Regions from separate parts of the Streptomyces sp. NPDC047042 genome, predicted to be linked through region 1. Evidence: riboswitches for the same ligand, from Rfam matches in the RefSeq annotation. Region 1 holds a riboswitch; the other holds the start of a gene.

What was found. Region 1 has a riboswitch for cyclic di-AMP ahead of ABZ855_RS09835 (NlpC/P60 family protein). Riboswitches for the same ligand answer to the same signal wherever they lie in the genome.
Positions count from the first base shown of each region.
Region 2: another riboswitch for cyclic di-AMP. It lies ahead of ABZ855_RS22255 (M23 family metallopeptidase); the one in region 1 lies ahead of ABZ855_RS09835 (NlpC/P60 family protein).

Region 1 is NZ_JBEYVP010000007.1:140,403-143,809, forward strand. It holds gene ABZ855_RS09825 (NlpC/P60 family protein) at 1-161, opposite strand, end outside; gene ABZ855_RS09830 (hypothetical protein) at 612-965, shown strand; gene ABZ855_RS09835 (NlpC/P60 family protein) at 993-2,198, opposite strand; cyclic di-AMP (ydaO/yuaA leader) riboswitch at 2,206-2,380, opposite strand; gene pcrA (DNA helicase PcrA) at 2,675-3,407, shown strand, end outside.
Region 2 is NZ_JBEYVP010000018.1:106,152-109,558, forward strand. It holds gene ABZ855_RS22240 (GNAT family N-acetyltransferase) at 1-7, opposite strand, end outside; gene ABZ855_RS22245 (HPr family phosphocarrier protein) at 186-467, shown strand; gene ABZ855_RS22250 (GntR family transcriptional regulator) at 640-1,335, opposite strand; gene ABZ855_RS22255 (M23 family metallopeptidase) at 1,524-2,318, opposite strand; cyclic di-AMP (ydaO/yuaA leader) riboswitch at 2,330-2,498, opposite strand; gene ABZ855_RS22260 (pitrilysin family protein) at 2,725-3,407, opposite strand, start outside.

The DNA of each region.
Region 1 (3,407 bases):
TTCACCTTGGCCTGGACCTGCGCCGGTGTCAGTTGTGGTTCGGCGTGGCCGATGCCGTCGAAGCCGGTCGCCGTCGCCGCACCCGCGAGGGCGATCGTCGCTGCGGTGCGGGCCGTATTGCCGTTGAGCGAGCGCTGTCGGGGCTTGCGGTGCGCTGCCACGGGGGGTCACGTCCTTTCGTACGACCGCCACTACGACGACCGCCGGACGGCTGCCTGGGAAGCGGACCCAGGAGGGCGGTTGCGCGTCCGGCGACGGTCCGCACAGGGGTAGCGGTCCGCCGCCGGACTTTCTCGGCGGTGGTGTCCGACTGCCGCCCCTGGCCCGGGCGGCGGTGGGGAGCCGGCCACCTGGAGGAGGACGCTAAACCTGATTGTGTCGCGGGGGTAACGCCATGTACGGAACTGGCGTGAGCCGACCGCCGGGTGACCGCATGCGACCGTGATCCGGTTCCGGGGCCGCCGCCTTCGCGCAGAGGGTTGATCAATGCGGAGGTTTACGGGACACGTGGGGGTGACCGGGTGCTATGGGGTGCATATATGCGAAGTCTTCCGGCGCTCTCCTGGCCCGGTGTCATGGGGTGCGGGGGCCTCTGACTAGGCTCCGGCCTCATGGACGTACTCATCCATCTCGTCGTCGGCCTGCACATCATCGGCATCGCGTCGCTTCTGGGCGGGTTTCTCACCCAGATGAAGGCGATGGGGCAGGGCACGGCCCGCTTCGGGCCGGCGATGCTGCACGGCGCGTTCACCATGCTGGTCACCGGGGTCGCCCTGGTGGGCCTCAACCAGGCCGACGATCAGACGGTCAACAACGTCAAGATCGGCGTCAAACTGGCCCTGCTGATCGTGATCCTCGGCCTCGTCTATGTGAAGCGGGACGAGGAGACCGTGGACAAGCGCCTGTTCGGCCTGGTCGGTGTGTTCACGACAGCGAACATCTTCATCGCCGTGCTCTGGACCTGACCCGGCCGAACCTTCCCGCCCTGTGCGTCAGGCCGGGCGCACCACGCTGTGGATCGTCGACTCGCCGTCGTAGAAGATCGATTCCTCCCGGACGTACGCACCCGGCTTCGGGGCGTGGATCATCATGCCGTTGCCGATGTAGAGGCCGACGTGGCTGATGTCGTCGTAGAAGAAGACCAGGTCACCGGGCTGGATGTCGGAGAGGGAGACCGTCGTGCCCGCGTTCACCTGGTCGTAGGTGGTGCGCGGGAGGCTGACTCCGGCGGCCCGCCAGGCGGCCTGCGTCAGACTCGAACAGTCGTACGAATCCGGGCCGGTCGCGCCCCAGACGTACGGCTTGCCGATCTGTGCGCGTGCGAAGGTCAAAGCCTTCTCGGCCTTGGCGGCGTACGAGGCGTCGGGCGCCGCCGGTGCCGGAGTGTTCGCGGCGCTGCTGCCCGCCGCGGGCTGTGCCGCGGCCTCTGCGGCTGCCGCTTCCTGCCGGCGCTGCTCGGCCTCCTGCTGCTGCCGGGCGAGTTCCTCTGCCTGCCGACGGGCCACCGCCTGCTTCTCCCGTTCGATCGCCGCGAGGCGCAGCTTCTCCTCGGCGGTGAGGCGGGAGAGCAGCCGGCGGGCCTCCACGAGCTTCGTCTGGACGGCGGTCTTGGTGATCTGCAGTTCGTCCTGGGACTCGGTGAGCGACTCGAGGGTCACCGAGGCCTCCTGGCGCTTCTGCGTCGTCTCGGCCTGCTCGGTGATGTAGTCGTCGACCGCGTCCTTCTGGCGGGCGGTCAGACGGTCCATCAGCTGGTTCTGGTCGAAGTAGTCCTGGGGGTCGTCCGCGAGCAGGAACGTCGCCGTGTCCGGGGCGGCGGACCCGGTGCGGTACTGGGCCGCGGCGAAGGAACCCAGCTCCTCGCGCGCGTCGTTGAGTTTCTGGGTGCGCCGGGCCACGTCGTCCATCAAGGCGTCGACACGTCCCCGCTGCTTGGAGGCCTTCTCCTTGGCGGCGTTGTACTTGTCGGTGGCGGACTCGGCCTGGCGGTACAGGTCGCCGACCTTCGCCTCGACCTCCTCCATGCTCGGCTTGTCGTCGGACGCCGGAGCCGGGGGTGTGGAGGGCGCCGTGGGCGCGGCGTTGGCGGTCTGGGACAGCAGGGCGACGGAGGTCAGGGCCGCAGTGGCGAAGGCGGGGGTCCGAAGGCCTGCTACGCGCGTTCCCGTAGGGCGCGACTTGCGGTGCGACGACGCCAAGGGAGGCGACTCCTTCCACGTTCCGCCTACCGGGTTAGCTGTCGGGTTCGGGCGGGTGGTTCGGAAGGGTTGCCCTACGGTCCTTGCCTGGACGGCGGTTGGACCGATTCACCCCAGGATTTCGGTGGGTCCCCGGCTCCTGCCGCACAGGGCGGCACGATCGGACTCGGCGGTGGCCGCACGGCCCGGCGAGGTTCGCCGGTGGAGATCGAGCGGCCTTACGAAACGCTAACCAACAGGTGTGCCTCCTGTGAAGGTTGATGACCGCTATGCCCGATACGTTTTTGTGACCTTGCCCCTAAACATGCCTCTGTGTGGTCGATCGGAAGTTGTTTATGAAGATTGTCAGATAATTACGATGTATGGCCGTTATTGGGCCTGCTGTCCGTAGGGGCCCTGGTCGGCGGTGCTGATACCAGGGGATGTTTTCGGGGTGGGGGCGGGCTGTCAGTGGGGAGGCCTAGACTCGGAGAGCGATGAGCAGCCTCTTTGACGACAGCTTCCTGGCGGACCTCCAGGGCCCTCGGGCCCACGCGGAGGAACTCCCGCCACCGCCCGAGGACGAGCACGCGCCGGAGCCCGTTCCGGACGACCTGTTCGGCGGGAAGTTCGACGCGCCGCCGGACCGGGACGCGTACTACCGCGACGGCGCACCCCGTCCGGTGGTGGATTCCGCCGCGCTCCTGGAAGGGCTGAACGAGAACCAGCGCGCGGCCGTCGTGCACGCCGGCACCCCCCTGCTCATCGTGGCGGGCGCCGGCTCCGGCAAGACGCGCGTACTCACGCACCGCATCGCTTATCTGCTCGGCGAGCGCGGTGTCCACCCCGGCCAGATCCTCGCGATCACCTTCACCAACAAGGCCGCCGGTGAGATGAAGGAGCGCGTCGAGCAGCTCGTCGGCCCGCGCGCGAACGCGATGTGGGTGATGACCTTCCACAGCGCGTGCGTGCGAATCCTCCGCCGGGAGAGCAAGAGACTGGGCTTCACCTCCTCCTTCTCCATCTACGACGCCGCCGACAGCAAGCGGCTGATGGCGCTCGTCTGCCGCGATCTGGACCTGGACCCCAAGCGCTTCCCGCCCAAGTCCTTCAGCGCGAAGATCTCCAACCTGAAGAACGAGCTGATCGACGAGGAGGACTTCGCCGCCCAGGCGAGCGACGGCTTCGAGAAGACCCTCGCCCAGGCGTACGCGATGTACCAGTCGCGGC
Region 2 (3,407 bases), on a different contig from region 1:
TCTGCATGCGCCCCAGAGTACGGCTCGCGTCCGACAACGTCGCAGGGCAGTCTGTGGGGACCGAAGTCGGGCCCAGGCCGGGGTTCGAACGCGGTTCCGGGACGGGTCGAAGCCCGCTTCCCGGCACGCTTCATGCTGTGGAACAATGGTCTAGACAACCCTGAGACAGTGAAGGGCAGCATCACATGGCTGAGCGCCGCGTCAACGTCGGCTGGGCGGAGGGCCTCCACGCCCGCCCCGCCTCCATCTTCGTCCGTGCGGCCACGGCCGCCGGCGTCCCCATGACGATCGCCAAGGCCGACGGCAACCCCGTCAACGCGGCCTCCATGCTGGCGGTCCTCGGTCTGGGTGCCCAGGGGGGCGAGGAGATCGTCCTCGCCTCCGAGGCGGAGGGCGCCGACGCGGCGCTCGACCGTCTGGCGAAGCTGGTGGCCGAGGGACTCGAGGAACTTCCCGAAACGGTCTGAGGCACCCTGCGGGGTCCTCGGTCGACGGTGACGGCGAACGTCACCCGAAATGCACCACCCGCACATGGCGAAGGGCCCGCCCGAATATCGGGCGGGCCCTTCGTAATTCCCGGTCACGGGCAGCAGAAATAGTCCCCCGCGAATTCAACCCTCTTTGTATACGGCGCCCGTGTTAATGACGCAGGCCCATCATGTTTACGGGAGGTTGCGAAGTCCTCACACGATCCGGACGGTCTCCGTCGCCCGGAAAGCGCAGCCGGTGCGCGAGGGTCGCCCGCTCGGTGTGCAGTGCCGTGACCGCCCGCGCGCGCTCGCTGTCCCCGCGCGCCACCGCGTCCACGATCGCCCCGTGCTCCGCCCAGGACTCGACGGGGTTGGGCGGTGCCTCCACCGCGTACATCCAGGCGATCTTGTGCCGCAGCTGGGTGAGCGTCGAGGCCAGGGCGTGGCTGCCGGAGGACTGGGTGAGCGTCTCGTGGAACCAGCCTCCCAAGGAGCGCAGATCCTCGCTGTTGCCCCTTCTGGCCCGCTCCTGGCCGAGTCTGACCAGGCCGCGCAGCACCTTGAGATGGGCCTCGGTGCGCCGCTGGGCGGCCCGGGAGGCGCCCAGCGGTTCCAGGAGCATGCGCATCTCCAGCAGGTCGGAGGCCTCCTGCTCGGTGGGTTCCGCGACGCACGCGCCCGCGTGCCGCCGGGTGACCACGAAGCCCTCGGCCTCCAGGGTGCGCAGGGCCTCGCGGACGGGGACGCGCGAGACGCCGTACCGGCGGGCGAGCAGTTCCTCGGTGAGCCGGCTGCCGCGCTCGTAGACACCGGCGACGATGTCGTCCCGGATCGCCGTGCATACCGAGTGCGCCGGAATACGCATGTCCGACCTCCGCTTTAATCCCCGTGAAACGTCGACGATTGACGTGTGTTCAGTGACTCTATTGCAGAGAACCGGAATTTCCGACGGCAGGCCGGAATCCGTGGATATTTTTTGGACACAGGGCACCCGGAAACGCCGAAAGCCCCGGCTGGAGGAGCCGGGGCCGCGACGAGTGGTACGAAGAGGTGTCAGACGTTCACGCCGTGCGAGCGGAGGTAGGCGACCGGGTTGATGTCCGAGCCGTAATCCGGGGTCGTGCGGGCCTCGAAGTGAAGGTGGGGACCGGTGACGTTGCCGGTGGCCCCGGAGAGGCCGATCTGCTGGCCCGGGGTGACCGTCTGGCCCACGGAGACGTTGATCGACGACAGATGACCGTACTGAGTGTACGTACCATCAATCATCTTGATCACGATGTTGTTGCCGTAGGACCCGCCCCAGCCGGCCTCGACGACGGTGCCGGAGCCCACAGCGTGGACGGTGGTGCCGGACGCGGCGTGGAAGTCGACGCCGGTGTGGCTGCCGGAGGACCAGATACCGCCGCCCGCCTGGTAGCCGGTGGAGATGTACGAACCGGAGATCGGGGCCACGTAGGCGTTGAGGCGCTTACGCTCGGCCTCACGGGCGGCGCGGGCCTTCACCTCGCGCTCCTGCTTGACGCGTTCCTCGGCCAGCTTCTTGGCGGCGGCCGCGGCCCGCTTCTCCGCGGCCTCGATCCGCTTCTCGGCGGCGGCCTGCTCGGCCGCCTGCTCCTGGGCGGCGGCCTGAGCGTCTATCTGCTCGGCGAGCGACTCCCCTATGGAGATCACCGGGGTGAGGCCGGTCTGCTCGACGGCGGACTCCGTGGCGAGCGCCGGGGCGGCGAGGGCGCCTACGACGCCGCTGGTCGCGAGGGCCGCGACGCCGGCCGCGCGAGCGGTCGTACGGTTGACAAGGCTGGGGCGGCTGGGACGACGGTGCTTCCCGGTGGCGCGGGTGAACGCCATGTAGTGGTTGTTCCTTTCCTCCTTCTCGCCTACCGGGTTAGCTGACGGGTTCGGAGCAGGAAGGTCTCCTACGGGCCCCCTCGCGGCACGCGCGGGCGTCCGATTCACCCCAGGGACTGCACGATGTGGGTCCCCGGCTCCCCTGGCTCGCGCCGTACGGGGACTCGGCGATGACTGTCCGGTGCCGCGACTGCGGCGCACTGCGTGACGGACAGCCGGACAGACGCTAAGCGTGACTACTTTCAAATAACAAACCGATCACGGGTTTTGTCGCGCATGCCACAGTGCAGACTGTCAACCTCTCCATCAATACGGGCAACTTGCACATCAACATGGACAAACAGGGGCCCGGTGACGCTTCCGTCACCGGGCCCCTGCCGCTACGACGTCTCTGTGGACGGTGTCCCTACTCGGCGGGTACGACGCTCACTTCGCCGATGCCGAGAGCCCTGACGGGCGCCTCGATCTCCGCCGCGTCGCCCACGAGGACCGTCACCAGCCGGTCGACCGGGAAGGCGTTGACGGCCGCCGCGGTGGCTTCCACGGTGCCGGTCGCCGCGAGCCGGCGGTACAGCGTCGCCTGGTAGTCGTCGGGCAGGTGCTGCTCGACCTGGTCGGCCAGCGTGCTCGCCACGGCCGCCGCGGTCTCGTACTTGAGCGGGGCGACGCCGACCAGGTTCTGCACCGCGACATCGCGCTCGGCGTCGGTGAGCCCCTCGGCCGCGAGCGTGCGCAGCACCTTCCAGAGGTCCTCGAGGGCGGGACCGGTGTTCGGGGTGTCGAAGGAGCCGCTGATGGCCAGCAGCGCGGCACCCGTACCCTCCGGAGCGGAGCGCAGGACCTGCCCGAACGCCCGCACGCCGTAGGTGTAACCCTTCTCCTCGCGCAGGACACGGTCCAGACGGGAGGTGAGGGTGCCACCGAGGCAGTACGTGCCGAGGACCTGGGCGGCCCAGACCCGGTCGTGCCGGTCGGCGCCGATGCGGCCGATGAGCAGCTGGGTCTGCACGGCGCCCGGGCGGTCCACGATGACGACCCGGCCGGTGTCGTCGGCGGTCACCGGCGGCACCGGCCGCGGCTCGGCCGAAG